One region of the Rhizobium sp. RHZ02 genome, then DNA from elsewhere that is predicted to be linked to it. Evidence: predicted binding sites of a transcription regulator. Region 1 holds the regulator's gene; each other region holds the start of a gene.

Region 1 (10,147 bases):
CGCTCGCTCATCCTGGAGCGCGACGCCGTCATCAAGGCTGCCGATGAAGCCGGTATCTTTGTATGCGGACTGGATAGGGGATTGCCATCCTGGGGGCTGGCGTGAGCGAAGCTTCACTGAGAGTTGCCATTGTTGTTGGAGAGGTTTCGGGCGACCTCCTGGGTGCCGACCTGATCGCCGCTCTGAAACGAAAGTTTCCTGGCGACGTGGAACTCATCGGCGTTGGCGGCGAGGGGCTGGAGGCGCAGGGTCTGCGCTCGCTTTTCGATTTCGCCGACCTTCAGGTCATGGGCATCACCCAGGTGCTTTCGAAGCTGCCGCGGCTCGTTCGGCGTATCGGTGAGACGGCGTCGGCCATCATCGCCGCAAAGCCTGATGTGCTTATTATCGTCGACAGTCCCGACTTCACGCACAGGGTCGCAAAGCGTGTTCGCACGGTGCTGCCCACCTTGCCTGTCGTCAACTACGTTTGCCCCAGCGTATGGGCGTGGAAGGAATACCGGGCGCAGCGCATGCTCGCCTATGTCGACCATGTGCTCGCTGTGTTGCCATTCGAACCGGACGTGATGCGCAAGCTGGGCGGGCCGCCGACAACTTATGTCGGCCACCGCTTGACAGCCGATCCCAACCTGTTGGATGCACGACGCCAGCGCGCGCAGACGAAGCCGCGAAACCAGGCCGACCGCAAGACAGTCATGCTTCTGCCGGGTTCGCGCTCGTCGGAGATCGCCAAGCTGCTGCCACACTTTGGCGATGCCATTAGCGAGTTGGTAGCGCGCAACGGCGAGATGCGTATTATTTTGCCGACGATGCCACGCCGCGAAGCCATGATCCGTGAGCTCGTCAAGGATTGGACGGCCAAGCCGGAGATCGTGACGGGAGCCGAGGCGAAGTGGCGAGCGTTCACGGAGGCCGATGCCGCCATGGCTGCCTCCGGCACTGTCGTGCTTGAGCTGGCTTTGACGGGCGTTCCCTGTGTTTCGGCGTACAAGACGGACTGGATCATCAGGCTCATGACCAGCAAGATCAAAACGTGGAGTGCTGCGCTTCCGAACTTGATCGCCGATTACGCTGTTGTGCCCGAGTATATCAACGACGTGGTCCGAGGCGGCAGCTTCGCTCGCTGGATGGAGAAGCTTTCAGCGGATAGCCTGCCACGGCAGGCAATGATGCAGGGCTTCGACGTTCTCTGGCAGAGAATGCAGACCGAGAAGCCGCCGGGAGAACATGCGGCAGAGATTGTTCTTGACGTTCTCCAAAAGAAAAAGCCCGGTCATTTCTGACCGGGCTTTTTGCTGTCTGTGATCGCCGATTAGCGCTTGGAAACCGGCACGTAGTCGCGCTCCGGTTCGCCGACATAAAGCTGGCGCGGGCGACCGATACGCTGCTCTGGATCTTCGATCATCTCGTTCCACTGGGCAATCCAGCCGACCGTACGGGCCAGGGCAAACAGCACGGTGAACATAGTCGTGGGGAAGCCCAGGGCCTTCAGCGTGATGCCGGAGTAGAAGTCGATGTTCGGATAGAGCTTCTTCTCGATGAAGTATTCATCGGTTAGGGCGATGCGCTCGAGTTCCATCGCAACTTCGAGCAACGGATCGTCCTTGACGCCGAGTTCGCCGAGAACCTCATGCGTCGTCTTCTGCATGATCTTGGCGCGCGGATCGTAGTTCTTGTAGACGCGGTGACCGAAGCCCATCAGGCGGAACGGATCGTTCTTGTCCTTGGCGCGGGCGATGTATTCCGGAATGCGGTCAACAGTGCCGATCTCAGTCAGCATGTTCAGCGCTGCTTCGTTGGCGCCGCCGTGTGCCGGGCCCCAGAGGCATGCAATGCCGGCTGCGATGCAGGCAAACGGGTTTGCACCCGACGAGCCGGCGAGGCGGACGGTCGAGGTCGACGCGTTCTGCTCGTGGTCGGCGTGCAGGATGAAGATGCGGTCCATGGCGCGGGCCAGAACCGGATTGACCACATATTCCTCGCAAGGAACTGCAAAGCACATGCGCAGGAAGTTCGACGCGTAGTCGAGATCGTTCTTCGGGTAAACGAAGGGCTGGCCGATGTGATACTTGTAGGCCATGGCGGCCAGCGTTGGCATCTTGGCGATCATACGCAGGCTTGCGACCATGCGCTGATGCGGATCGGTGATGTCGGTGGAGTCGTGGTAGAACGCCGACAGCGCGCCGACGCAACCGCACATGACAGCCATCGGATGTGCATCGCGGCGGAAGCCCGTGAAGAACCGGCTCATCTGCTCATGCACCATCGTGTGATGCGTCACGCGATAGTCGAAGTCCTTCTTCTGGGCTGCGGTCGGCAGTTCTCCGTAGAGAAGCAGGTAGCAGACTTCGAGGAAGTCGCCGTGCTCGGCGAGCTGCTCGATCGGATAGCCGCGATGCAGCAGTACGCCGGCGTCACCGTCGATATAGGTGATTTTCGATTCACAGGACGCGGTCGAGGTGAAACCAGGATCGTACGTGAAGGAAGCCGTGTTCTTGTACAGGGCGCCGATATCGATGACGTCAGGACCGATGGTGCCGCTCTTGACGGCGAGATCGACTGATTTGTCACCGATTTTCAGTGTTGCGCTTTGTTCCGTCATTATGATCCTCCAAACTGGCGGTTGGCGCCATAAAAGCGCCATAGGGTTAAGCGTCGTCGATGATTGCTATATGATCGCGCGCCTAATGCCAAGTTACCGTGACGCCATTTTGTGCATCGCAGTATCAACTTTTGGGCACTTCTGCGATGACCCCTGCGCATAGCAGAAGCTGATGATTATCCTTAGCTTTTCCGGCTTCCGATTTTCCTTCAGATTTCAATCGATTATTCTTGCTTGGAAGCCCGTTAGCTTTCATTCTGGTTGTACGGGCGGCTGTTTTTGGGCGCAATGCATGCCGGGGTTGAGGCCATTGGAGGTGAGGGAAGCCACACCCGGCGCGGACGCGTTTGGGCGCGCGCCACAGCCTTCTTTTCTCGTGCCACGAGTTCCTGCGGAACCTCCGCTAACTTTCCAGACGCAATCCTTCGTGCCGTGGCCGACACGGATAAGGACTGCGTCGGATCGTTGTACCGTGTGGCTTCGTCTCGCCGTGGCAACGGAGATAGAGCATGCGCGGTTCTTCCTGGTTTCGTCCGTCTTCGCTGGGGCGGGCGCGATCCTCTGGTTCGTGCTTGGAAGTGCCCCCGGCCGAGCTCCGGATGTCGTTTGCGGCGACGCTTGCCCTCGTCGCCGGTTTACGCGATCTGGTCAAGAAGGCCGCCGCACGAACATCCCTTGCTGCAGGTCGCCGCAGTAACGCCCGTCGTTTTCATCATATGCTTCTTTGGTGGCATCCTGCTGACCGCGATGATCGGCGGCTTCTCGACCGCGCTTTTCGCCGTCGAGCACTTCCACCGGCTCAGCGCTTATGGTCTGCCGGCAAATCTCATGGCCATGCCGGTGGTCTCTTTCGTGGTGATGCCGATGGGCATGCTCGCTATGCTGCTGACACCTTTTGGCCTCGACGTCATTCCATGGAAAATTGCCGGTTTCGGGCTCGACATCGTGATCGCCATTGCCCAGATGGTCTCGACCTGGGCGGCAATATCGATATCGGCAGATTGCCGGGTTGGTATTTTCCTGTGGCGGTAGCAGGGTTCCTCTTACTTGCCCTTCTGCGCACCAAGATCCGCTACCTCGGCGCTGGCATTGCGGGGCTGGCAACAGTGCTTGTTGTGGTTGCGCCGAGCGAGCCGCCGCCCGACATGGTCATTGCCGAAGACGGCAATCTCGTCGCGATTGTGAGAGGACAAGTCCTTGCACCGAACCGGCCGCATCCGCCTGACTTCATTTTCGACCAATGGCGAATGGCGCTCGCCGCGGAGCTAGATCAACCAACGTAATTGTTGGAGGGTGTCAACGCTATCAGGCGGCGGGACAGTCAAGGCAGATCGGAGAGGTTATCTGCCGTGGAATTGCGCAATGCCCGCGATGCGTTACGTCAGGCTGCGACGAGCGCTGAGAACCGATTTGTATGCCTGAAAGGCGCCTGGTGCACAGCCACGCACGATAGCGGCTACGTCGTGACGATCGTCGAAAATCCCGCTTACTTCGGCGCTGCCTGCGATACGGCCGATATCGTCGTGACACCCGCTCGCCTCCGCACGACGGGGTGCCGGTCGGGCGCACTTTTGTTCACCGGCGAAACCTTGCGTCGCTTTGGTGCCGCTGAGGTAAGGATCGACGATCAAGGTAGCTCCGTCGTCACGACGGCCTATACGAGGCCCGACCGCCCTTGGATCCGCCATCGGGCGTATAATTGGCGAAGCGGCACCTTTGACGGCGAGCCGCTTGCCTTCAATGATAGCGGCGAATGAGGCCGACAAGCTTGCCCTGGACCTTGACACGGTCAGGCCCGAAAATGCGCGTCTCGTAAGCCGGGTTTGCCGCCTCAAGTGCGATGGAGGCGCCTTTCCGGCGGAAGCGCTTGAGCGTCGCTTCCTCATCATCGACAAGCGCAACAACGATGTCGCCGGCATTGGCGGTGCTGCCGTTGCGGATGATTACCGTGTCGCCATCAAAGATGCCGGCCTCGATCATCGAGTCGCCCTTGACCTCAAGCGCATAGTGCTCGCCTGGGCCAAGCATGTCCGCCGGAACCGTGATGTCATGGGTATTGTTCTGAATTGCCGAAATCGGTACGCCGGCAGCAATCCGTCCCATGACCGGTACAGAGGCAGGACCGCCGTTGTCAGCCTGCGGCGCTGGCTTCGGCGCCACAACTGGCTGTGGTTTGCCGAGGCTGCCTTCGATAACGCTCGGCGAAAAACCGCGGCGGGGCTGCAGGCTCGGGTTATATGCCTCGGGCAGTTTGATGACTTCCAGAGCGCGGGCTCGATTCGGCAGTCGGCGAATGAAGCCCCGTTCCTCCAGCGCGGTAATCAGGCGGTGGATGCCTGACTTCGACGCGAGGTCCAAGGCATCCTTCATTTCATCAAAAGAAGGGGGGACACCGGACTCCTTCATTCGCTCGTGAATGAAGAGAAGAAGCTCCTGTTGCTTGCGCGTCAGCATCGAAGTTGAACCCCAGAGTCGTGAAACAAAGCCAGAACAGACACTATATGTTCCATATGTGTTCCGCAAGTACCTAAATTTTCGTAAATCTTGCCTGCAACTTGCTGAGTTTTTGCGTCTCATTTGACCGAAAGCGTAGAAGGGGGTTGCATTGTCCTGTTGCCCGGCGCACATCTTCGCAAATTCCGGAGAAGTTGCCATGAGCGAAGCACATCCGCTGGACCACATCGTGCTGCCGGTTCCAAATATCAGGCTCTCGCGCGAGCGTCTCGGAAAGCTGGGATTCACCGTCGCGCCCGACGCCCGGCACCCGTTTGGGACCGAGAATGCCTGCATATTCTTCGCCGACGAAACTTATCTGGAGCCTCTCGGGGTCGCCAATGCCGAACTGCATGAAGCTTCGGCGCAGAAAGGCAATGTCTTCACCGCGCGGGACCGTGCCTTTCGATTCCGATGTGGAGACGATGGGCTGTCTGCCGTGGTCTTTGCGACGGCGGATGCCGATCGCGACCATGCCCGGTTTCTGTCCGAAAAGATCAATGGCGGCGAGATGCTGCAGTTCGAGCGGCCGATGAAGATGCCCGATGGCTCGGAGGTGACGGCTGCATTTAAGCTCGCCTTTGCAGTTGACCTGCGCGCTCCAGATTTCTTTTTCTTCACATGCCAACGTGTCAACCCGCTGCCAGCCGACCGGAAAGCCCTGCAAGTGCATGCAAATGGGGTGGTTGGGATCGCAGAGATCGTGCTTGGGGCACCCGACCCCAAGGCGTTTGGACCATTCCTGCGCGCCGCCGCCCACAGCTTGGGAACGACCAATGAGGCCTTCGGTGTGAGTGTGACAACTCCGAATGCCAGAGTGAGTGTTCTCTCCCCGGATGGACTGGACGCCTACTTCGACATCCCTGCGCCTTCCGACGATCGCGGTCTGCGTGGTGTTGCCATCGTTTTCAAAGTAGGCGATCTCGCCGTGACAGAAGCGCAATTGGCTGCTAACGGGATGACCTATACGCGCAAGAACAATCGAATTCTGGTGAAGGCCGCGCCCGGACAGGGCGCTCTCTTCGCCTTCGAGGAGAAACGATGAGCCAGACAAATTCCGAAGTCGTGGTCGGCGAAGGCGCCGGCCGCGTCACCTTTTCGAATTCCGGCAAGCTGTCGCTGATTGCCGGGCCTTGTCAGATGGAGAGCCGCGAGCATGCCTTCATGGTCGCCGGTGTGCTGAAGGAACTCTGCGACAAGCTTGGTCTCGGCCTCGTCTACAAGTCCTCCTTTGACAAGGCGAACCGGACGTCGCTGTCAGCGCAGCGCGGTATCGGCCTCGAAACGGCGCTTGAAGTGTTCGCCGATCTCAAGAGGGAATACGGCTTTCCTGTCCTGACCGACATTCATACCGAAGAGCAGTGTGCCGAGGTGTCCACCGTCGTCGACATCCTGCAGATCCCAGCTTTCCTCAGCCGTCAGACCGACCTGCTCGTTGCCGCCGCCAAGACCGGCCGCGTCATCAACGTCAAGAAGGGGCAGTTCCTCGCGCCCTGGGACATGAAGAACGTCCTCAACAAGCTGAATTCGAGCGGAAATCCGAACATCTTGCTTTGCGAACGCGGTGCTTCCTTCGGCTACAATACGCTGGTCTCCGACATGCGATCGCTGCCTATCATGGCGGCGATGGGCGCCCCCGTGGTCTTCGACGCCACGCATTCGGTCCAGCAGCCGGGCGGGCAGGGCGGTTCGAGCGGAGGGCAGCGCGAGTTCGTGGAGACGCTCGCGCGTGCGGCGGTCGCCGTCGGCGTCGCTGGCGTATTCGTGGAAACCCACGAAGATCCTGACAATGCGCCTTCGGATGGTCCCAACATGGTCTATCTGCGGGATATGCCGCGGCTTCTCGAAAAGCTGCTGGCCTTCGATGCGATTGCCAAGGCGGGATAAATGGATGGACGTGCACGCCGTCAACCGGCGAGCGCCAACCTCGTCTTTGTGGGATATGCCGATCCTGCCGTCCTCTCCGTGCCTTCGAGAGCGAAGCGGGAGAGCAGGTGATTGAGGTGTAGCGCCTCGTTGCCAAGCTCGCGGCAGGCTGCGCTGGTTTCCTCCGCCATCGCGGCGTTTTGTTGGGTGACGCTGTCCATGGTGTTGACGGCGGCATTGACCTCGACGAGCGCGGTCGTCTGTTCAGAGGAAGAGCGCACGATCGCCTCGATCAGCGTCGTCACCTTCAGCACCTGCTGATCGATACTGTTCAAGGCTTCGCCGGTGCGGTTCACCAAGGCAACGCCGGTTGACACCTGACTGGACGAAGTCTCGACCAACTGCTTGATTTCCTTCGCCAGCTTGGCAGAGCGGCCGGCGAGGTCGCGCACTTCTTGCGCCACGACGGCAAAACCCTTTCCGGCCTCGCCGGCACGAGCGGCCTCAACACCAGCATTGAGCGCGAGCAAGTTGGTCTGGAAGGCGATCTCGTCGATGACGTTGATGATTTCGCCGATCTGCACGGATGATGCTTCGATCTTCTCCATCGCAGCTACGGCCTCGTGCACGACAGTTGCCGAATAGCTGGCGCTTTCCTTCGTCACCGTCATCATCGCGTTTGCTTCATGGGCGCGTTCCGACGAGTTTTTGACCGTAACCGTGATCTGATCTAGCGCCGAGGCTGCCTGCTCCAGCGATGCGGCCTGATGTTCCGTTCGCCGGGCCAGATCATCCGTGCTTGTTGCGATTTCGCTAGTGCCAGTCCTGACCGTAGTGGTTGCCGTCGCGATATCCCTCATTGTGCCGGAAAGCGTGCGGACGCTCGAATTGAACTGCTCGCGTAGCCTCTCGTAGTCTGGCGCGAACGCTTCGTTGAGCTGGACGGTGAGGTCGCCGCGGGAAAGACGGTCCAGGCCGCGGCTGAGGCTCACGATGATGCGTTCGCGGCCGGCATCCTCATCAGCATTGGAGGCGGCCAGCGCCGCATCGCGCTGGGCTTGGGCCTGGCGCTCCGCATCCTGGTGTTCGCGGATTTTGTTCCGTTCTTGCGCCGATTCGCGAAACACGGTGACGGCGCGTGCCATTTCGCCAATTTCATCGACACGGTGGCTGAAGGGGACTTCCTTGGAATAGTCGCCGCCCGCCAGGATCGCCATGTAGTCGCGCATCGCCGAAAGTGGCACGATGGCGCGCCGGCGGAAGGCGTAGAGGCCGCCAAGAAGCAGGCAAAGCGAGACCGCCGCAGATGCAACCGTGATCGCCGAGAGAATGCTTGTCTGTTCGGCCGCGTCTTTTTCAGCCTTTGCCAGGAAGGCGTTCGCCATATCAACGAGCTCGTTGACCGCCGTTTCGTGGATATGAAAATTGGTCGCAAGCTTCTCGAAGGCTGTCGGGATGACCGCAGAGTCGTGGTTAAGGATGGCGGGCGCGAGTTCGTCCTGCATCACCTTCCAGAACGCATCGCCTTTGATGAGGACGTCGTTCAGAAGTTTTTCCTTGAGGTCTGCGCTGAGCGCGGTTGCCTGCCAATACTTGCGGCGATCCTCATAGGCGGGCTTCAGGACATTTTGAATGCGGTCGATGTTCTTTCCGGCGACCTCCGGGCGCTGCACCGCCTCGAGTGCAAGCATGTAGGATTCAACGACATAGAGGGGCGGCGGCAGAATATCGGCAACGAGATCCTTGCCGTAGACGATTTGCCGGTACATCTCGCCGTTCACGCGTAGCTTATTGAAGGCGTAGTTTTGTATGCCGATCGAAGCAATGAGCCCGGCGGCGACGACCACCGCGAAGATTGCAAGGCTTCGTGCAATATTGAGTTTCATCCTATGCCCCGTAAATAGTAAATAGTGAACGACGTCGTTTCTGAAACCATTGGAAATTTTCGAGCAGCAGCTATGGATCGTGACAGGCGGCTTGGCCGCATAAGGAAGCGCATCATGCAATAACGCCTGCCGAAGAAGGTGTTATTTCCTTTCGGCCGTTAACTATAAATATGATTGGTTACTGGTCGATAAATTTACAACCAGCTTGAAAGTCAAAATTTATATTTCCAAAACTTCAGGTTTTGAAAGTTGATAAGCGTTGTCTCTAACCAACGGCCGGGCGTGGCTTCAAAGGCCTGACATATTCACCCGCTAGGGCCGTGGCATGCCATCTGTCGTCAGTGTGGCATTGTAATTTGTGTGCCTTCGATTAAACAGGCTTCCAACGTTATCACCCACCGAGCAGGAAGAACCGATGACTGCAATTACCGACATTATCGCCCGCGAGATTCTCGACAGCCGTGGCAATCCGACCGTCGAAGTCGATGTCTATCTCGAAGACGGCAGCATGGGCCGTGCGGCGGTGCCGTCGGGCGCTTCCACCGGTGCTCACGAAGCTGTTGAAGTTCGCGATGGTGGCAATCGCTATCTCGGCAAGGGTGTTGAAAAGGCTGTCGAAGCCGCCAACACCGAAATCTTTGACGCGATCGGCGGCATTGATGCCGAAAACCAGATCCAGATCGACAACATCATGATCGAACTGGACGGTACGCCGAACAAGTCGCGCCTCGGCGCCAACGCCATCCTCGGCGTATCGCTCGCGGTTGCCAAGGCTGCTGCCCAGGCTGCCGGCCTGCCGCTCTACCGTTATGTCGGTGGCGCCAGCGCCCACCTGCTGCCGGTCCCGATGATGAACATCATCAACGGTGGCGCGCATGCCGACAACCCGATCGACTTCCAGGAGTTCATGATCCTGCCGGTCGGTGCCGATTCCATCCGCGAAGCCGTTCGCATGGGCTCGGAAGTATTCCACGTCCTCAAGAAGGAGCTGTCGGCTCAGGGCCACAACACCAACGTCGGCGATGAGGGTGGTTTCGCGCCGGGCCTGAAGAGCGCCCCTGAAGCCCTCGACTTCATCATGAAGTCGATCGAGAAAGCCGGCTACAAGCCGGGCGAAGACATCTACCTCGGCCTCGACTGCGCTGCGACCGAATTCTTCAAGGACGGCAAGTACGTTCTCGAAGGCGAAGGCCGCACGCTGGAATCGGGTGCCATGGCTGAATACCTTGCCCAGCTCGCCGCCCAGTATCCGATCATCTCCATCGAAGACGGTATGGCTGAAGACGATTGGGACGGCTGG
Region 2 (10,147 bases), on a different contig from region 1:
TCACAGCGGGCGGGCGAACGGGTGATGGCTCTGCTGCGGCGGCTTTATGGCCGACTTCGCCTCAAGGTGAACGAGACCAAGAGCGCCGTTGCCAGTGTCTTCGGCCGCAAATTCCTCGGCTATGCTTTCTTCAAAGCACCAGGACGGGTGGTCAAGAGACTGGTCGCCGACAAGGCCATCAAGGCGTTCAAGGAGCGCATTCGCGAACTGACACCGCGCGTGACGGGTCGATCCCTGAAAGCGGTGGCAGAACGGCTGCGTATCTTCGTGTGCGGATGGAAAGCCTACTTCCGGCTGGCGCAAACATCTCGGGTCTGGCAAAGGCTGGACGAATGGATGCGTCACCGTTTGAGGGCTATCCAGCTCAAGCAATGGAAGCACAGCAGGACTATCTTCCGGGAACTGACGGTTCGGGGGGCAAAACCCGATGTGGCCCTACAGGTGGCGGCAAACGCCCGCCGCTGGTGGCGCAACAGCGGCAAGCTCATCAACGCCGTTCTCACCATCAGATGGGCCGACCAACTCGGAATGCCCAGACTCGCATAACCTCAATCCCTCGAACCGCCCGGTGCGGACCCGCATGCCGGGTGGTGTGGCAGGGGAGCGATCACATCGAGCGCCCCCTATGCCGATTTGGAGCTGTAATGGTAAGTCGCGGACGGGATCAATCGCTGTCGAGCTCGATACCCTGCACCTTCTTCAGCGGGCTGAAGGTCATCCTGTGCAGCGAGCAGGGACCGTGCTTCTCGATACCGGCCCTATGTTGCGCGGTGCCATAGCCGGCATGCGCGGCAAAGCCGTAAGCCGGAAAGGTGCTGTCGGCGCGCGCCATCATCCGGTCGCGCGTCACCTTGGCGACGATCGATGCGGCGGCGATCGAGACGGAGCGCGCATCACCCTTCACGACTGCCTGGCCGGGGCAGGCGAGCCCAGGCGGAACGTCAAGCCCATCGGTCAGGACAAAGCTAGCTGGTATCGACAGGCCGCAGATGGCGCGGCGCATGGCATCCAGACTGGCCTTGCGGATATCGGTCTCATCGATGCGCGTCGAACTTGAAGAGGCGATCGAGACGGTCGCGGTTGCGAGAATCTGAACGAAAAGCTCTTCGCGCCTCAGGGCCGAGAGCTGCTTGGAATCGTTCAGGCCTTCAGGAATGCGTTTCGGATCGAGAATGACGGCTGCCGCCACGACGGGACCGGCCAGCGGCCCCCGTCCGGCCTCATCGGCACCTGCAACCGGCCAGTGACCGGCCTTGCGCGCCTTCAGCTCCAGCCGGAAATCCGGCACGAGGGGGACATCTTCGAAAAGCATGGGAGAATCGGGTGACGTGCGACGGCTCATGCAGCTGACCCTCGCACGCCAACCCGATTTCCTGCAAGTCCCCGGATCAGGGCGGCGGGCCGGGGACTCCAGCGCGGAAGGGCAGGGCGACCATCCGCGAAGCTGAAATGTCAGAGCAGCGAGAGCTGGACGCCGCTGCCATCGGGCGGAACGAACAGGTCGTCCCGCAGCCGCATGCTGCGCCGGGTCATGCCCAGCCGTTTCGTCGCCATTTCGAAACGGCGCGCAATCTGCCAGGCATAGGGTCCGGCGCCCTTCATTCGCTTGCCGAACTCAGCATCGTAATCCTTTCCGCCGCGCATCGAGCGGACCAGCGACATGACGTGACGATAGCGGTCGGGATAGTTCTGCAGCAGCCAGTCGCGAAACAGCGGCGACACCTCGAGCGGGAGACGCAGGATGACATAACCCGCCTCGGTGGCACCCGCCGCGTGCGCCGCATCCAGAATTCGCTCAAGCTCATGGTCGTTGAGCGCCGGAATCATCGGGGCAGCCAGGACCGATGTCTGGATGCCTGCCTCGGAGAGCGCGCGGATGGCCTCCAGCCGGCGCGTCGGCGTCGAGGCGCGGGGCTCCATGGTCCGCGCCAGCTTTCGGTCGAGCGTCGTCGCCGACAGTGAAACGCGGACAAGGTTTCTTTCCGCCATCGCCGAGAGAATGTCGAGGTCGCGCAGGATCATTGCCGACTTGGTTACGATCGAAACCGGATGGTTCGCCTTTTCCAGCACCTCAAGGATCTGCCGCATGATGCGCCATTCCTTTTCGATCGGCTGGTAGGGATCGGTGTTGGTGCCGATCGCGATTACCCGCGGCTTGTAACCAGGCTTCGCCAATTCTCGCTCCAGGAGTTTCGCCGCATCCGGCTTGGCAAACAGCTTGGCTTCGAAGTCCAGACCGGCCGAAAGGCCCATATAGGCATGCGTCGGCCGCGCGAAGCAGTAAATGCAGCCATGCTCGCAGCCGCGATAGGGATTGATCGAGCGGTCGAAGGGAATGTCCGGCGACTCGTTGCGGGTGATGACCGTTCGCGGCTTCTCGATCTGCACGTCGGTCTTGAACGGCGGCAGATCCTCAAGGTTCTGCCAGCCATCGTCGAACGCTTCCCGACGCAGAGGCTCAAAGCGCCCGTTCGGATTAAGCCCGGCCGCACGCCCACGGCGGCGGTCGACATCGATCCGCAGGCCGGCAGATACGATCATCGTATCGGCAATATCTGCCGTATGGGCAGGCGCGAATGCGGCCTGCCCTGCAAGGGACTGCTCATTCATCGGATTCTCCGCTGGCGGAAGCTTTGCTTCCATCCGTTTTGATGATTAAATTCCTATCGGCAAAAAGAGAACAATGCAAGAACAAAATGAGGAAAGTGTCGCTGGCAAATTTTTGTGCGGCGCTCTATGAATAGGCAATGTTGACAGTTGTGCTGGAATGCCAGGATCAGGAACCGGAACTGGCGCAGACATTATCGGTGTTGGTTGCAGGCGCAGTGGAGGGGCTCGTCAGCGACGTCGTGGTGCTGGACCACGACTCGCGGGATGGAACGTCGAGGGTGGCCGACGCCGCCGGCTGCCGCTTCCATTCACAATGGGATATCAAGGACATAGTGCATTCGGCGCGAGGCGAGTGGCTCCTTTTCGTGGAACCGGGGGCGCGACCGCAGACCGGCTGGATCGACGAGATTGCTGAGTATATGATCCTGAACAAGCTACCGGCGCGGTTCAACGCGTCGCGCGGATACCGACGGCCGTTCCTGCAGCGTATCGGGCGTGTTTCGTCGCCGCTGGAGCTAGGTCTTCTCCTTCCGAAGGCGCAGGCGATCGCTGCCGCAAGAAGCGGAATGCGTCTCGCGGAATTCGCGAAGGGGCAAAAGCTGCGCAAGCTCAGCAGCGAGCTGATTCCATCCTGGGTCGCGCGCGCGGCGCGATAGTAGGTAGGGCGCTGCTCCGCGTGCCACCCATGCGGATAATTGGCGCCCGATACAATTTTGCGCTATAATTCCATCATGGCGCCGCCCGAGCGCCTCGCTTCGTGACGGTCGACCATGGAATGCCGGCAGACGGCAGAACAGGTCAGCGGAAGTCTCCTCTTCTGCCGGTTTCCGGCAAAAGGAGGTGCGTCATGAAACGCAATATGATCCGCGGCCTGATAGCGGCCGTCATATTGACGACATCGATGATCGCGCATCCGCATTCGGCAGCATCGCAGATGATGCGCAGTTGCGCAGGCCGATCCGAGGTCGTCAATTTCCTCGACAAGAATTTTGCCGAGAGACTGACGGCGGTCGGGCTGATCAACCAGAACGCCATGCTTGAGGTCTACGCCGCGCAGAGCGGCACGTGGACGCTGCTCATCACGGATGTTCACGGCGTAAGCTGCATCCTGCTGTCGGGTGATAGCTGGGATACGATGCCTGCTCTGCCGGGCATAGGGGCATAGAGCGGCAGACGGTCGCCTGCCGAAGCAGTCCGTTACTTGCCGGCGCCGCGCTTCAGGTGCTCATCGAGGCGCGGCATGATCTCCACGAAATTGCAGGGCATGTGGCGGTAGTCGAACTGGGATTTCAATATGCCGTCCCAGGCGTCCTTGCAGGCGCCAGGCGAGCCCGGCAGCGCGAAGATGAAGGTCGCGTTGGCAACGCCCGCCGTGGCGCGGGACTGGATCGTCGAGGTGCCGATCTTGTCGTAGGAGATACGGTGGAACACTTCCGAAAAGCCATCCATCCTCTTCTCGAAGAGCGGCTCCAGAGCTTCCGGGGTGACGTCGCGGCCGGTAAAGCCGGTTCCCCCCGTGGTGATGACGACGTCGATATCGTCGCGTTCGGTCCACGCCTTCACGCGGGAAGCGATCGCCTGCCGATCATCGGGGACGATCGCGCGGTCGACCAGCCGGTGCCCCGCCTCCTTGATTCTGGCGGCCAGCGTATCGCCGGAGCGGTCATCGGCAAGCGTGCGTGTATCCGAGACCGTCAGCACGGCAATGCCGACAGGAATGAAGGGACGCGTTTCATCCAAACCCGGCATCATGACCTCCCGCAGTCGTTTCCGTGGCTTCGAAATACCAGTCCGGCCGTTCGCGGTGAAGCGCGGCGGCGGCGTCTTCCGCCGCCGCAAGCGTATGGAAGATACCGTAGCAGGTCGCACCGGAACCAGACATGCGAACGAAAGATGCGCCCTGCTTCTTGAGCATCGTCGAGATCTCGGCAATTTCGGGCAGCAGGTCGCGAGCGACCGGCTCAAGGTCATTGCGCGTAGCGCGTATCGCCTCGACCCAGTTGAAACGCGGCGTCATGTCGAGCGGCGGATTGGCCTTGTTCGTCAGCCTTCGGAAAACCTCGGGCGTTGATACGCCTTTCAACGGGTTTGCCAGCACCATGGCAAAGGCCGGCATGTCGTCGACAGGCACGATTTGCTCGCCAATGCCCCTGGCGATCAGCGGTCTGCTCGCCAGGCACATAGGCACGTCGGCGCCAAGTCGAATGGCGATTGCCTCGATGGTCGCGTTCAGAAGCGAGACATTCCAGAGCCGCATCAGACCGCGAAGCGTAGCCGCCGCGTCGGCCGAGCCGCCGCCGATACCGGAGGCAATCGGCAGGTTCTTTTGGAGATGGATGCGGACGGCGGGAGCGGAGCCGCCCTCGCGAGCGATCGCCTCGCGCATAAAGTCCCGAGCCTTCAGGACGAGGTTGTCGTCGCGGCTGTCGTCAAGCGCCTCGGCAAAACGCCCGGAGATCACGAATTCATCTTTATCCGCCAGCGCAAAGCCCAGCCGGTCACCATGTTTGGTGAAGGTCACGAGCATGTCGAGCCGATGGTAGCCATCGGATCTCTGGCCCGTCACATGCAGGGCCAGATTGATTTTTGCCGGAGCGTCCTCGATGACCGTCACGTCATCGCCCATACTCGCCTCTGGCATCGCCGATCAGGACTTCTTATCGGTAGGCTTCGGTTGGATCGGCGCCGGGTCAGGCTGTTTCTTGTCCGCAGCCTTGGAGTTGTCTGTATCCTGCGGCAGGCCGTTGGCGATTTTGTCCTTGATCTTCGGGATCTCGGATGCCTCAGGGTCGGAGCCGAGCGCGCGGTTCCACTGGTAGACGGCTTCGAGCTTGCGTCCGACGCGCCAATAGGCATCGCCCAGATGGTCGTTGATCGTCGCGTCGCCGGCCTTGATCTGCGCAGCCTTCTCCAACTCCTCAACCGCTTCGGCGAAGCGGTTCAGCCGGAAATAGGCCCAGCCGAGAGAGTCGATGATGTAGCCATCGTCGGGACGCAGGTCGACCGCCTTCTTGATCATCGCCAGCCCCTCGTCGAGGTTCCGGTTCATGTCGATCCACGAGTAGCCAAGGTAGTTTAGAACCTGCGGCTGATCCGGGTTGAGCTCCAGCGCCTTGCGGAAATTCGGCTCGGCCTGGTCCCATTTCTTCAGGCGCTCATAGGCAATGCCACGCTGGAAGAAGACAGTCCACGCGCCCTTGCCCGGCAGTGGGCCGATAACTTCGACAGCCTTGTCGTAGTTTTCGGCCATCGCGGCGTAATCCTTCACGTCCGACAGCACGCTGCCATAGGCGAGGTAGCTGCGAACGTCGTTCGGATCGGAGGCAATCAGGTTCTGAAGGTGCTTGCGTGCCTCATCCACCTTACCGCCCTGTGCAAGTGCAAGGCCGAGCTGAAGCTCGGAGATGCGGCGCATCGGCGAGTTCTCGGGTACCTGCTGGTAGAGCGCGATGGCGCGGTCCATCTGCTCCTGTTTCTCGGCAATGCCACCGAGCATGACGAGCGTATCGGCGCTATCGGGATCCAGCGTCTTGGCGGTCTGCAGGTAGAGCGAAACAATATCCTCGGCGCCGTCGCGGTTCAGCGCGCCACCGATGGAGAAGAGCACGCCGGCAGCACCCTGCTTGGCCGTCTGGATCTGCTGCTCCTGCTTCTCGCCCTTTTCGATGCTCTGGCGCAGCGCTTTGAGCGGCGCGTAGTTGGGCAGCAGGTTGTCGCCGACGGAAATTGCGTCGAGCGCCTTCTGCTTGTTGCCCTGTGAGGCTTCGAGCCGGGCAAGAGCGATGACGGCGCGCATGAAGGTATCAGGAGCGGTCGCGCCGCCGTCCTTGTCGAGCACGGCGTCGTTGAGGTTCTGGCGAGCGGCCCTGATGTCGCCGTTCACGATCGCGATCGCGCCGGCATTGTATGACTTGAAGATGCCGACCCAATCCGGTCCCTTCATCTTCTGGATCGTGGTGAGGGCTTCCTTGCCACGGCCGGCGCCGACGCGGGCCCAAGCGGCGAGCAGATCGTTCATCATCCGGTCGAGATCGTTCGGTCCGGTATATTTCAGAAGGGATTCAGCCGTCTTGTATTCGCCACGGCGAATGGCATCCATGCTGCGCACGATGGTCGTGATGCGCTCGACGGTCGGATCACCCTTCAGGTCGTTGGCGTATTTCACGCCGTCCTGGATGTCGCCGTTCAAAAGCAGCGAGATCATCAGTCGCTGGCGGATTTCCGGATTTCCCGGCTCGATCTGCAGCGCCTTCTTGTAGAGTTCGATCGCCGTCTCGTAATCGTGATCGACATCGGCGGTCCGGGCAGCCAAAAACGCACCGGAGAAGCTCGTGACGCTATCCGGATCGAAGATCACTGTCGCGGCATCGTCCTTCTTGGCCGTCTCTTCGGCATTCACGCCGCCGAGCGCTGCCAGCGATATGACCGCTGCCATGGCTGCGCTCGAAAGAAGACGGATGGCAAGTTTTTGCCGCATTAGAAAACCTCTCTTGTGGCAGCCGGCCTCGTCCGACTGCAAATCAGTTGAAATGACTGACTCACAACAGGATGGCTTTTTTGAAGCGGTCCTGCAATAAAATCAGCCCGCGATCAGTGACCGTCGATTAATTGACGCGCTCGATGCAAAAGTCGATGACTTCCATCAGGGCCGATTTCCATGCCGTGTCGGGAAGGGGCGCAAGCGCATCGCGTGCGATCGTGCCGTAGTGAACCGCCCGGGCGATGGTATCGTTCAGCGTGCCGTACTTGGTAATCAGGCCAAGTGCCTTTTCGAGATGCTGGTCGCTGCTTTCGCCGCCTTCAATGGCCTGACGCCAGAAGGCGCGTTCTTCCTCGGTGCCGCGGCGATAGGCCAGGATCACAGGCAGCGTGATCTTGCCCTCGCGGAAGTCGTCGCCGACATTCTTGCCGAGATCGGCTGCCTTTCCGCCGTAATCCAGCGCGTCGTCGACCAGCTGGAAGGCCAGCCCGAGGTTCATGCCGTAGGACTTCAGCGCGTTGCGGCCGGATTTGCCGGCATCGGCGACGATCGGGCCGACTTCGGCAGCCGCGGCAAACAATGCCGCCGTCTTCGCGCGGATGACGGCGAGGTAGTCGTCCTCAGTTGTTTCCATGTTCTTGGCGACGGAGAGCTGCAGCACTTCGCCTTCCGCGATCACGCAGGCAGCCGAGGAGAGCACGTCGAGCGCTTCGAGCGAGCCGACCTCGACCATCATGCGGAACGCCTGGCCGAGCAGGAAGTCTCCGACGAGCACGCTGGCCTGGTTGCCCCAGATCATGCGAGCCGTGGACTTGCCGCGGCGAAGGTCGCTCTCGTCGACCACATCGTCATGCAGCAGCGTCGCGGTGTGCATGAACTCGACCGATGTCGCAAGCTTGATGTGGTTTTCGCCCTTGTAGCCGAACAGCGCAGCCGAGGCCAAAGTCAGCATCGGGCGCAGACGCTTGCCGCCGGACGAGATGAGATGGTTGGCCACCTCAGGAATCATCTGGACGTCGGAACCGGCCTTGGAGAGAATAAGCTGGTTGACCCGTTGCATGTCCGCCTTGGTCAAATCGACCAGCGGCTTGACGGATGCCAGTTTGTTTTTGCTTTCTTCAAGCGGTATGACCACGCCCAACGACCCGGACTCCTGTTAAATTATTGGGTTCGACAATAGAAAGGGGCGATTGGCGCGGCAAGGGGTGAATTGTCGCGTCGCGCAAATTTGAAAGGGATTTTCCCGCAAATGCATGAACTTATTCGCGCCAATGATCCCGTACTGCTCTCCTTTGCGGAGAGTCTGCTGAAGGATGCGGGGATTCACTGCTTCATCGCCGATCAGGGCATGAGCATTCTGGAAGGGTCACTCGGCATGCTGCCGCGCCGGCTTCTCGTCGATGATGACGAGGCGGATCGGGCGCGCCGCATTCTCGTGGATGCCGGGCTCGGCGACGAACTGCGGATGCCGAAGTGAGCTTTTGATGACGGAAGATGTTGCCGAGACCATAGATGCCTTTCACCGGGGGCTGTTCCATGTGGTGCAGCCGAAGGGCAGGGGGCATCGCTCGGGCATGGATGCAATGCTGCTCGCAGCGCTCGTTGCCGACGATCGTCCGATCAAGGTTGCCGATCTCGGTGCCGGCGCGGGTGCTGCAGGCTTGGCCGTCGCGTCACGGCTGCCGGCCGCGGAAGTCGTGCTCTTCGAGCGCTCGGGCGAGATGGCTGACTATGCGCGCCGCAGCATCCTCCTGCCTGACAATGCGCATGTGGCCGGCCGCGTTTCAGTCGTCGAGGCGGATGTGACGCTAAGGGCGAAGGCGCGAAACGAAGCCGGTCTTGTCGATGAGAGCTTCCATCATGTCATCATGAACCCGCCGTTCAACGATGCAGGCGATCGCCGGACGCCCGATGCCTTGAAGGCGGAGGCGCATGCGATGACGGACGGACTGTTCGCAAGCTGGGTGCGGACGGCCGGGGCGATCATGATCCCCGGCGGACAATTGTCCTTGATTGCGAAGCCGGAATCGATCGCCGAAATCATCGATGCCTGCGGACGCCGTTTCGGCGGCATCGAGGTGACCGCAATCCATCCGCGCGAAGGCGAGAACGCCGTGCGCATCCTCGTCACGGCGATAAAAGGATCGCGCGCGCGGCTTTCGCTGCGCGCGCCACTCATCATGCACGAGGAGGGGACGCATAAATTCTCCCCCTTCGTGGACGATCTCAACAATGGCCGGGCGGCCTATGCCAGGCGCTAGCCGGTCACGAAGTCAATCAGCAGCTTGACGTTCAGGCCGGCAATCAGGATCGCGATCACATAGGCGATGGCGCTCAGCCAGCGCGGGGCGACCAGCGCACCCATCTTCGCCTTGCTGGCGGTAAACATCACCAGCGGGAAGACGGCGAAGGAGAGCTGGAGGCTGAGCACGACCTGCGTCAGGATCAGCAGTTCCGCCGTCCCTTGGTCGCCATACCAGATCGTGACGAAGGCGGCCGGAATGATGGCGATCGCGCGGGTGATGAGGCGGCGAACCCATGGCTGAAGCCGGATCTTCAAGAAGCCTTCCATGACGATCTGGCCGGCAAGGGTTGCTGTCACCGTCGAATTCAGGCCGCAGCAGAGCAAGGCGATGCCGAAGAGCGTTGGCGCGATTGCCAGGCCGAGCAGCGGCGAGAGCAGCGCAGATGCTTCGCCCAGTTCCACGACATCCGTCTTGCCGTTGGCGTGGAAGGCGGCTGCTGCAAGGATCAGGATCGATGCGTTGATCAGCAGCGCAAAGCACAACGCTATGGTCGAGTCGATCGTGGCGTAGGTCAGCGCCTCGCGCTTCTCCGGCACCGAATGGCCGTAAGCGCGGGTCTGGACGATGCCGGAATGCAGATAGAGATTGTGCGGCATCACCGTGGCGCCGAGAATGCCGAGCGCGAGGTAGAGCATCTCGGGGTTGGAGACGATCTCGGTCGTCGGGAAGAAGCCCCGGATCACGGCGCCCCATTCCGGATCGGCAAGGAAGATTTGCACCCCGAAGCACACCGCAATGATACCGAGCAGAG
Region 3 (10,147 bases), on a different contig from region 1:
CGGGAGCCGATGTTTACGTCGGCTCCCATATTGGCTGGGGCATGAGCAGAGGTACGCTTGAAAAGCGCCCAGCGTTCCTCAACTATCTCGGCCGCATCTCCGATCGCCCGGCCTACAAGCGTGCCACCGCGATCGATGACGAAGCCATGAAGGCTGCCCAGTAGAAACAGGTCGCTCAGGCAAGCGGCATGTAGATATCGGTCAAGAGCTCGGTCGGCGGCACCTCACGTGGGTTGTTGAGGTATTCCTCAAACATCACACTGTCGCGAAGCTGCCGACCCGAGGCGGGCAACCATTCCGCATAAAGCCACTGGTAGGCCTTGTGCATGTCTGCATAAGGCCCCTTGTGACGCAGTACGGCATACTCGCCTCCGTCGAGCATCCGCGCTTCGAACGGCGTCGTCGCGACAACCTCGCCGTCCGTAGTCACACATGCGATCGAGCGCAGCTTCTCGGACGGCACGATATCGGGATCATCCAGATAAACACCGATCATCCGCATCGTCGGCTTGGCAAGCCCGCGCGCATAGAGCGTGCCGAACAAGGTCTCGAACGCCTTGCCGATCTGCATGAACGAGCCGGTGTGCGGCACTCCGAGCAATTGAATTGGCTCAATCTTCCGTAGGGTAACGTCGAACATCGCTGCAGTCTTTCCGTTAGGTGAGGGTTCAAAGGCTTTATGGCTTCCCTCTTTCCTGTACTGACCTAACGGCATGCCATAGACCGATTTGAAGATACGGTTAAAAGACTGGAGGTTGGGATAGCCTGATCGCTTTGCTATCTCCCCGACAGAAAGATCCGTGCGAACCATGTCCCCGGCCGCACGATGCAGCCTTAATCGCTTGACTGTCGCCGCGAGTGTCTCGCCGAAAATCGCGCGATAGATCCGATGCCAGTGGTAGCTCGACATGCAGGCGATCCCGGCAAGTTTATCCATGTCGAGTTCTTCGTCGAGATGATCATGGATATAGGCTGATACCCGTCTGAGACGGTTCTCGTAGAGCGCCCATGCCGTTTCGCCGTTCATTGTCAAAACCTCCTGCAAATCGATCGGCTGCAGAAAACCATAGCCCGGTTTGACAAATCCTGCGGACTTTGGCGAATCCGCAAAGAAAAAGGCGGGGACCAGCCCCGCCTCTCTAAGACCTTTACAAACTTCAATTCGCTCAGCTTGCCAGTGCGACCGCAACGGCCTCAATGGCTTCATCAGCCTTCGTCCCATCCGGACCACCGGCCTGGGCCATATCGGGACGACCGCCGCCACCTTTGCCCCCAAGAGCCGCCGACGCAACGCGCACGAGATCGACGGCGCTGAACCGGCTCGTCAGGTCCGGGGTCACGGCAACCACTGCGCTCGCCTTGCCGTCTTCGGCGACGCCGATCAACGCGACGACGCCGGAACCGAGGCTTGCCTTGCCATCATCGGCCAAGCCCTTGAGCTCCTTGGGATCGACGCCGGAAATTGCCTTGCCGAGGAACTTGACGCCGGCAACATCACGAACCGCATCGGCAGGGCCGCCCTGCCCTCCGCCCATCGCAAGCTTGCGTTTGGCATCGGCCAGCTCACGCTCGAGCTTCCGGCGTTCGTCCACCAGCGCCTCAACGCGAGCAAGAACATCCGCCGGCTGCACCTTCAGCGACGTTGCGAGCGATTTGACGCGCTCGTCCTGCTCCGCCAGGTATTCGCGCGCAGATTCGCCGGTGACCGCCTCGATACGACGCACGCCGGCGCCTACCGCGCTTTCGCCAAGAATGCGGATCAGCCCGATCTGCCCCGTCGCGCCGACATGCGTGCCGCCGCAAAGTTCGATCGAATAGGCCTTGCCGGCCTTTGCGCCACGCACGCCCTGGCCCATGGCCACAACGCGAACTTCGTCACCGTATTTCTCGCCGAACAGCGCCATTGCGCCTTCCGCGATCGCGTCATCGACGCTCATCAGGCGGGTCGTGACCGGCGAATTCTGCAACACGATCTCGTTCGCCATGTCCTCGACGACCTTCAGCTCGTCGGCCGTCATCGGCTTTGGATGAGAAACGTCGAAGCGCAGGCGCTCGGGCGCAACCAGCGAGCCCTTCTGAGCCACATGCGTGCCCAACACTTCGCGCAGCGCCTCGTGCAGCAAGTGGGTGGCGGAGTGGTTCGCGCGCAGACGCGAACGGCGCGCATGGTCGACCGTCAACGCAACCGGCTCGCCGGCCTTCACTGTGCCCTCGACAACAGTGCCGATGTGGACGAAGAGGCCCTCGCCCTTCTTCTGGGTGTCGGTGATTTCAACCTTCGCGGTATCGGAGGTGATGACACCGGTATCGCCCATCTGGCCGCCGGACTCGCCGTAGAACGGCGTTTGGTTGACGACGATCTGAACCTTGTCGCCGGCCGACGCAGCATCGACCGCGGCACCGTCCTTCACGATGGCCTGAACAACGCCTTCTGCGGTCTCAGTGTCGTAGCCGAGGAACTCGGACGCGCCGTGCTTTTCCTTGAGTTCAAACCAAATCGTCTCGGTAGCCTTGTCGCCGGAGCCGGCCCAGTGCGAGCGCGCCTCGGCCTTCTGGCGTTCCATGGCGTCCGTAAAGCCTGATATGTCGACGCCGATTTCGCGGGCGCGCAGCGCATCCTGCGTCAGATCGAGTGGGAAGCCATAGGTGTCGTAAAGCTTGAACGCGGTTTCGCCGTCGAGCATGTCGCCCTTGCCGAGCGTCGTCGTTGCATCGGAAAGCAGTGAAAGACCACGCTCCAGCGTCTTGCGGAAGCGAGTTTCCTCCAGCTTCAGCGTCTCGGAGATCAGCGATTCCGCACGCACCAGCTCCGGATAGGCGCGACCCATCTCCTGAACGAGTGTCGGCAACAGCTTCCAGATCATCGGTTCCTTGGCACCCAGGAGCTCGGCGTGGCGCATTGCGCGGCGCATGATGCGGCGAAGCACGTAGCCGCGGCCTTCGTTGGACGGCAACACGCCATCGGCAATCAGGAACGCAGAGGAGCGCAGGTGGTCGGCGATGACACGGTGGCTCGCACGGCGCTCGCCCTCGGCCCTTACACCCGTGACCTCCTCGGAAGCCTCGATCAGGGCACGGAACAGGTCAATGTCGTAGTTATCGTGCTTGCCCTGCAGAACTGCCGCGACGCGCTCTAGTCCCATACCGGTATCGATCGACGGACGCGGAAGGTCGATGCGCTCTTCCTTCGTGACCTGCTCGTACTGCATGAAGACGAGGTTCCAGATCTCGATGAAGCGGTCACCATCTTCCTCCGGCGAACCGGGAGGGCCGCCCCAGATATGAGCGCCGTGGTCGTAGAAGATTTCCGAGCATGGGCCGCACGGGCCGGTATCACCCATCGCCCAGAAATTGTCGCTGGTGGGAATACGGATGATCTTCTCGTCCGGCAGGCCTGCGATCTTCTTCCAGAGGTTAAAGGCCTCATCATCCGTGTGATAGACGGTGACCAGCAGCCGCTTGGCGTCGAGCGCAAATTCCTTGGTGATCAGGTTCCAGGCAAGTTCGATCGCCCGCTCCTTGAAGTAATCGCCGAATGAGAAGTTGCCGAGCATCTCGAAGAAGGTGTGGTGGCGTGCGGTGTAGCCAACGTTATCAAGGTCGTTATGCTTGCCGCCGGCGCGGACGCACTTCTGCGCGGTCGAGGCCGTCTTGTATGGACGCTGCTCCAGACCGGTGAAAACGTTCTTGAACTGCACCATGCCGGCATTGGTGAACATCAGCGTCGGATCGTTGCGCGGCACCAACGGGCTCGACGGAACGATTTCGTGGCCGTTCTTCTTGAAGTAGTCGAGGAAGGTCGACCGGATATCATTCACACCGCTCATGCTATGCCCTTCAATGCTGCCGGAAGGCAGGTCAAAACTTAAATCCAGTGGCTTTTATCGCTCGCCTTAACCACTGTCCAGCAGACAAACAAAACCGGCCGCAATCTCATTAGGAATGCGACCGGTTTTGAACTCTGGGAAACCGCCAGGCAAATCAGCCGTCTGCAGCCTCGTCGCCGTCATTTGCATCAGGGCCGCCATTCTGCAGGAAGCGGTCCGCAATCAGGCCAGCATTCTGACGAAGCGCCGTCTCGATCTCGCGCAGGAGATCCGGATTGTCACGCAGGAACAGCTTCGCATTTTCGCGGCCCTGGCCAAGACGCTGGCTATTATAGGAGAACCAGGCCCCTGATTTCTCGACGATACCCGCCTTGACACCAAGGTCGACCAGTTCGCCGGTCTTCGAAACGCCTTCACCATACATGATGTCGAATTCGACCTGCTTGAAGGGAGGCGCCATCTTGTTCTTGACGACCTTGACGCGCGTCTGGTTGCCGATGACCTCTTCCCGCTCCTTGACTGCACCGATACGACGGATGTCGAGGCGAACGGACGCATAGAATTTCAGCGCGTTGCCGCCGGTCGTCGTTTCCGGCGAACCGAACATGACACCAATCTTCATGCGGATCTGGTTGATGAAGATGACCATGGTGTTGGACTTCGAAATCGAAGCCGTCAGCTTGCGCAGCGCCTGGCTCATCAGGCGCGCCTGAAGGCCCGGCAGATTGTCGCCCATTTCGCCTTCGATTTCGGCACGCGGCGTCAGCGCGGCAACCGAGTCGACGACAAGAACGTCGACAGCGCCGGAACGCACCAGCGTATCGGTGATCTCGAGCGCCTGCTCGCCAGTATCCGGCTGCGAGATCAGGAGGTTCTGCAGATCGACACCGAGCTTGCGGGCGTAAACCGGGTCAAGCGCGTGTTCCGCATCGACGAAGGCACAGATGCCACCCTTCTTCTGCGATTCCGCTATCGTCTGCAGCGCCAGCGTCGTCTTACCCGAGCTTTCTGGTCCGTAAATCTCAATGATACGGCCCTTTGGAAGGCCGCCGATGCCGAGCGCTATATCCAACCCGAGAGAACCCGTCGAAACCGTCTCGATCTCGACGACATTCTCATTCGAGCCGAGCTTCATGATTGAGCCCTTGCCGAACGACCGCTCGATCTGTGAGAGTGCCGCTTCAAGTGCCTTGCTTTTGTCCACCGATTTGTCCTCTACAAGCCGCAATGTATTCTGTGACATTCGATCCACCTTTAGGTTATTGAAGCCGCTCAAGCAATGTCGCCAGCGATGGCGATTTTGTACCGCATTTGTTCTCATTGCGCAAGTTGCGTGCAAATAATTGAAACAAAAAGGTAAACTTGCCAGTGTTCTACATTTGTTTTCGTGATGGAAAGCAACGGCTTAGATATAGCGCTCTGGTCGCCAGCCGACCAGCGGCGGCAGGACGATTCGTATCTTTCGACCATGCGGGACGATGAAATGAAGCGGAAGATTCTTGTCCTCGGCGGAGCCCACATCGACAGGCGCGGACGCATCTCAGGCGACACCGTGCCAGGCGCCAGCAATCCAGGCTCGTGGTTTGAGGAGCCGGGCGGCGGCGGCTTCAATGCGGCGCGCAACCTTGCCAGGTTGGGCTTCGATGTGACGATGATTTCACCGCGTGGCGGCGATCCGATCGGCGAGATGGTCGGCGAGGCGGCCGACTTCGCTGGGGTTCATGATCGCCCCTTCATTTTCCTGGATCGGAAGACGCCGAGTTACACCGCAATCATCGAGAACGACGGAAACCTCGTGATTGCGCTTGCCGACATGGATCTCTATCGGATGTTCGTGCCGCGGCGCCTTTCGATCCGTGCCGTACGTGACGCCTTTGCCGCCACCGATTTCATTCTCATTGATGCCAACCTGCCGGCAGAGACGCTGGCATCGATCGTCGAGCGCGCAAAAGCTCTCGGCAAGCCGGTGGGCGCGATCGCCATCTCGCCCGCGAAGGCCCTCAAGCTCAAACCATGCATCGAAGGGATCGACTATCTTTTCCTCAACGAGGCCGAGGCTGCCGCATTGACCGGCGAGCGCCCAAACGATCCCGCGCACTGGCCGTCACTGCTGGGTGACATCGGTTTACGCGGTGGCGTCGTCACCCGCGGCCAACGCGAGCTGATCGCCTTCGCGGATCGCCATGTTGTTGCCCAGCAGCCGGCAAACCTCGAAGATGTCGCGGATGTCACCGGGGCGGGTGACTCGCTTGCAGCCGGCGTTATCTCCGGATTGATGCGTGGAATTTCCTTGGCCGATGCCATCAGGGAGGGCGCCGCGGCCGCGGCACTTACCGTACAATCGCCGCATGCCGTCAATGAAAACCTCTCCCCAGATCTCGTGAGGGAGACGCTTTCCCTTGTTCCGCCGGCGAGAATTTTGCATTGAAGGCAATACCGATGAAATGGAAGCGACAATGACGAAACCGATCTCCCCCCTCCTGCCGATCGCCTACTCCAAGGAAGTCGCAAGCGCCAAGCAGCGCGGCGCGCCGATCGTGGCGCTTGAATCGACCATCATCACCCATGGCATGCCCTACCCTGGCAACATCGAGATGGCCCGCAGCGTCGAGGCGCTCATTCGTGAGCAGGGCGCGGTCCCAGCCACCATCGCGGTCATTCACGGTACGCTGCATATCGGCCTCGAATCCGACCAGTTGGAGCAACTGGCGCAGGCCAAGGACGTCCTCAAGGTTTCGCGCGCCGATCTCGCCTTTGCGATCGCCGAGCGCCGTCACGGCGCAACGACCGTCGCAGCAACGATGATCGCCGCCGAGCGTGCCGGCATCAAGGTCTTTGCAACGGGTGGCATCGGTGGCGTCCACCGCGGCGCGGAAGAAAGCTTCGATATCTCCGCTGACCTCGAGGAACTCGGCCGCACCAGCGTCATCGTCGTTTGCGCCGGCGCCAAGGCGATCCTCGATATACCGAAGACCCTTGAAGTCCTGGAGACCGCGGGCGTGCCTGTCGTCACCTACGAGAGCGAGGAATTCCCGGCCTTCTGGTCACGCTCGTCCGGATTGCGCAGTCCGCTGACGCTGAACAGCCCGGCTGCCATCGCCAACTTCCAGACTGTACGCGAGCAGCTCGGCATTGACGGCGGCATGCTCATTGCCAATCCGGTGCCGGAGGCAGACGAGATCCCCCGCGAGGAAATGGAAATCTATATCGAGCGCGCCCTCGACAGCGCCGAGCGCGACGAAATCAGCGGCAAGGAAGTAACCCCTTACCTGCTCAGCACGATCTTCGACCTGACCGACGGCCAGAGCCTAAAGACCAACATTGCGTTGGTGGAAAACAATGCTCGACTCGCGGCAGAAATTGCCGTCGCGCTGGCTGGCTGAGTTTGAAAAAGGGGCGCTGGGCGCCCCTTAACTGTCCAGCGTCTCCTTGACGACGACGGCAAGCTGCTTGAGGGAGAACGGCTTCGGCAGGAAGCCGAACTTGGAATCCGGCGGCAGGTTTCGGGCAAACGCGTCTTCGGCATAGCCTGAAACGAAGATGAATTTCAGGTTCGGATAGTTCTTGCGCAGTTCGCGCAGCAGCGATGGACCATCCATCTCCGGCATCACGACATCCGAAACGACGATGTCGACCTTACCCTCGAGCTCGTCCATGATATCGAGCGCCTCGACGCCGGACCCGGCCTCGTAAACCGTATAGCCGCGCGTCTCAAGCATGCGCTTGCCGCCGCGACGCACCGCTTCCTCATCCTCGACCAGCAGGATCACAGCCGAGCCTGTCAGATCCTCGGGCTGCTCCACCGCGGCGGGCGCCTGTTCCGCAGGTGTGCCGATAGTAGGCGTGGCGGCATCGCCTTCCGCGGCAACCGCTGGCTCGACAATGTGGCGCGGCAGGAAGACGCGGAACGTCGTGCCTTTGCCAACTTCCGACTCCGGCTGAATGTAGCCGCCCGATTGCTTGACGATGCCGTAAACCATCGCGAGGCCAAGGCCCGTTCCCTTGCCCACTTCCTTCGTCGTGAAGAAGGGTTCGAAAATCTTGTCCATGATCTCAGGCGCAATGCCGGTCCCGTTGTCCGAGACCTCGATGAGGACCATGTCCTCATGCGGCATGTAGGAATAGTTGAAAGCCGCCACCTCTGCCGCCGTCACGTTCTTCGTGCGAAGCGTCAGCTTCCCGCCCTGCGGCATCGCATCTCGCGCGTTGACGCAGAGGTTTATCAGCACCTGCTCGAACTGCGACAGGTCGGTCTTCACAGGCCAGAGATCACGGCCATACTCGACGTCGAGCTTTACGTTGGTACCGGACAGCAGGCGATCGACCAGCATCCTGAGGTCGCCAACCACATCGGTGAGATTGAGCACCGTCGGCCGCATCGTCTGCTTGCGCGAGAACGCCAGCAGCTGCCGCACGAGCACGGCCGCGCGATTGGCGTTGCGCTTGATTTCCATCAGATCCGCAAAGCCAGGGTCCGCCGGCCGGGCCTGCAGCAGCAGATGATCGGAGGACAACAGGATCGCGGTCAGGACATTGTTGAAGTCGTGCGCGATCCCGCCCGCGAGTGTGCCGACCGCATTCATCTTCTGCGTCTGCGCCATCTGCGCTTCGAGCGCCTTCTGCTCAGTCACCTCGACGGCATAGACGATCGCCGCCTCTTCCGGCGTCTCGTCGCTCTGGTCGATCACCGCGTTGACGTAGAAGCGGAAATGGCGTGCTTCATCGGTTGGCGTGCGCGAGTCGATCGGCGGGATATCGCCCTGGCGGTCCTTCGCCGCCGCGAGCGCCTGCTGCAGTTTGGATTTGTCGCTGTCCTGCACAATGACTTCGAGCAGCGCGCCGTTCTCGACATCATCTCGGGAAACGATACCCGAAAACAGCTTCAGGAATGGGGCATTGGTTCGCAGGATCCTGCCTGCCCCATCCACCGAGGCAATCGCCATCGGCGTGTTGTTGAAAAAGCGGGTGAATCGCATCGCGGCGGCCGAGGCGGACTGATCGTTCTCGCCGCTCTTCTGCCGCGTCAGTACGATCGACCGGCTCTCTCCAGGAGCGCCATCGCGCATCGACGTCACGCTGTGGACGATCTGCGCCGGCAGGCTCTGGCCGTTCATCTTCTTCAAGTCGAGATCGAGCGTCACCGTCTTTTTCAGGCCCGGATCGGCCTGCACCGACTGAATAAGCGCAAGCCCCTCGCCCGCGACAAAATCGCCGATCGTGACCGAACCCGGAACGAACTTGGTAAGATCGATGCCAAGCCATTCCGCCAGCGTTGCGTTGAGGTAGAAGATCTCTCCCTTGCGGCCGGCCGAAAAGAACCCGGCTGGTGCGTGGTCGAGATAGTCGATCGCATTCTGCAGTTCCTTGAAGAACCGCTCCTGATCGTCGCGCTCGGAGGTAATGTCGCTGATCTGCCAAATGTGGAGCGGCTTGCGTCCGATCTCCTCGCTCTGCAGGGTCCGTGCTTTCAGGCGGTACCAATGCGCTCCGGAACCGTTTGTCGAGGGGCCCAGGGACCGCAGCAGGCGGAATTCTTCGCTCCCCTCCCGGCCTTCGCGAAGCCCGTTGGAAAGGCGATAGAGCGCCTCGTTCGATTCCCGATGACGCGACAGCAGCGCTTCGAGCGTCTGAACTTCCGTCGACTTGCGAGCGCCCGTCAACTCGCCATAGGCCGCGTTCGCATAAACGATACGGCCTTTGTCGTCGGTGATGAGAGAGCCGTCGGGGTGACTGTTCAAAAATGCCCGCGCCAGGCTGTCGGACTGCCGCTGCGGCATGACTTCGATAAAGCCGATCACCGACGACACGAGGAAGAAGATCCCGACCATGGCAAGCACGCCGAGAACGCCGAGCACCATTTCGTTGTCGAGAGAACTCTTGAAAACGACGAACGCCGCGGCTGCGCCGATCAGCACAAGGGCCAGCAGGATGATCCGCAAAGCCGTTCCCGTGCGGCCCCCGCGGTCCAAGAGCGGTTCGCTATAATCGTCGGCCTGACGCGGTCTCGTCATCTATTCCCTCGCATGGCCTGCCGGGCTTCACTCGTAACAAGGAGACAAAGCAGGAATCAGGCGCCTTTTCCTTCTTACCAATTTGCGGTCTCCGCAAAAACACTGCTCTCTGTGAAGACTGATTGAATTCACAACGAAGAGCGCCAATTTCGCCATTAAAATGCGTTGTTAAGAAAGCATGTTCGAATTCCACTTCGGGTTGGCATGACTGGACAAGGCCATCACGACTTGTCTACGAAGTGGTAAAAGTCGCCATGTGGTTCAAAACCGCGAAGGGAGTAAGCCAAGATGTTCGATGATCTCATGGGA

What was found. The regulator LexA, encoded in region 1, represses DNA repair genes until DNA is damaged. The targets are predictions, from matches to a motif close to TGTTCNNNNTGTGTTCNG.
Region 2: IB244_RS20480 (glycosyl transferase) is a predicted target of LexA. The motif match lies at 2,677-2,694, and genes of this name have one in related genera.
Region 3: recA (recombinase RecA) is a predicted target of LexA. The motif match lies at 5,197-5,214, and genes of this name have one in related genera.

What each region holds. Positions count from the first base shown of each region.
Region 1 covers NZ_JACUZX010000030.1:45,222-55,368, reverse strand. The annotation lists gene IB244_RS27575 (LpxI family protein) at 1-105, shown strand, start outside; gene lpxB (lipid-A-disaccharide synthase) at 102-1,283, shown strand; gene gltA (citrate synthase) at 1,313-2,602, opposite strand; gene IB244_RS27560 (ComEC/Rec2 family competence protein) at 3,278-3,634, shown strand; gene IB244_RS27555 (hypothetical protein) at 3,625-3,885, shown strand; gene IB244_RS27550 (hypothetical protein) at 3,952-4,359, shown strand; gene lexA (transcriptional repressor LexA) at 4,340-5,056, opposite strand; gene IB244_RS27540 (VOC family protein) at 5,256-6,140, shown strand; gene kdsA (3-deoxy-8-phosphooctulonate synthase) at 6,137-6,982, shown strand; gene IB244_RS27530 (methyl-accepting chemotaxis protein) at 7,003-8,847, opposite strand; gene eno (phosphopyruvate hydratase) at 9,263-10,147, shown strand, end outside.
Region 2 covers NZ_JACUZX010000015.1:112,821-122,967, reverse strand. The annotation lists partial or broken gene ltrA (group II intron reverse transcriptase/maturase) at 1-546, shown strand, start outside; gene IB244_RS20490 (ribonuclease HII) at 665-1,342, opposite strand; gene IB244_RS20485 (PA0069 family radical SAM protein) at 1,453-2,610, opposite strand; gene IB244_RS20480 (glycosyl transferase) at 2,748-3,266, shown strand; gene IB244_RS20475 (hypothetical protein) at 3,458-3,775, shown strand; gene moaB (molybdenum cofactor biosynthesis protein B) at 3,808-4,359, opposite strand; gene IB244_RS20465 (4-(cytidine 5'-diphospho)-2-C-methyl-D-erythritol kinase) at 4,343-5,251, opposite strand; gene IB244_RS20460 (tetratricopeptide repeat protein) at 5,258-7,087, opposite strand; gene IB244_RS20455 (polyprenyl synthetase family protein) at 7,215-8,231, opposite strand; gene IB244_RS20450 (DUF2007 domain-containing protein) at 8,340-8,567, shown strand; gene IB244_RS20445 (tRNA1(Val) (adenine(37)-N6)-methyltransferase) at 8,575-9,351, shown strand; gene IB244_RS20440 (Nramp family divalent metal transporter) at 9,348-10,147, opposite strand, start outside.
Region 3 covers NZ_JACUZX010000009.1:128,693-138,839, reverse strand. The annotation lists gene IB244_RS16065 (glutathione S-transferase family protein) at 1-164, shown strand, start outside; gene IB244_RS16060 (GyrI-like domain-containing protein) at 176-1,027, opposite strand; gene alaS (alanine--tRNA ligase) at 1,167-3,827, opposite strand; gene recA (recombinase RecA) at 3,982-5,070, opposite strand; gene IB244_RS16045 (carbohydrate kinase family protein) at 5,311-6,255, shown strand; gene IB244_RS16040 (pseudouridine-5'-phosphate glycosidase) at 6,284-7,210, shown strand; gene cckA (cell cycle histidine kinase CckA) at 7,238-9,838, opposite strand; gene IB244_RS16030 (flagellar biosynthetic protein FliO) at 10,127-10,147, shown strand, end outside.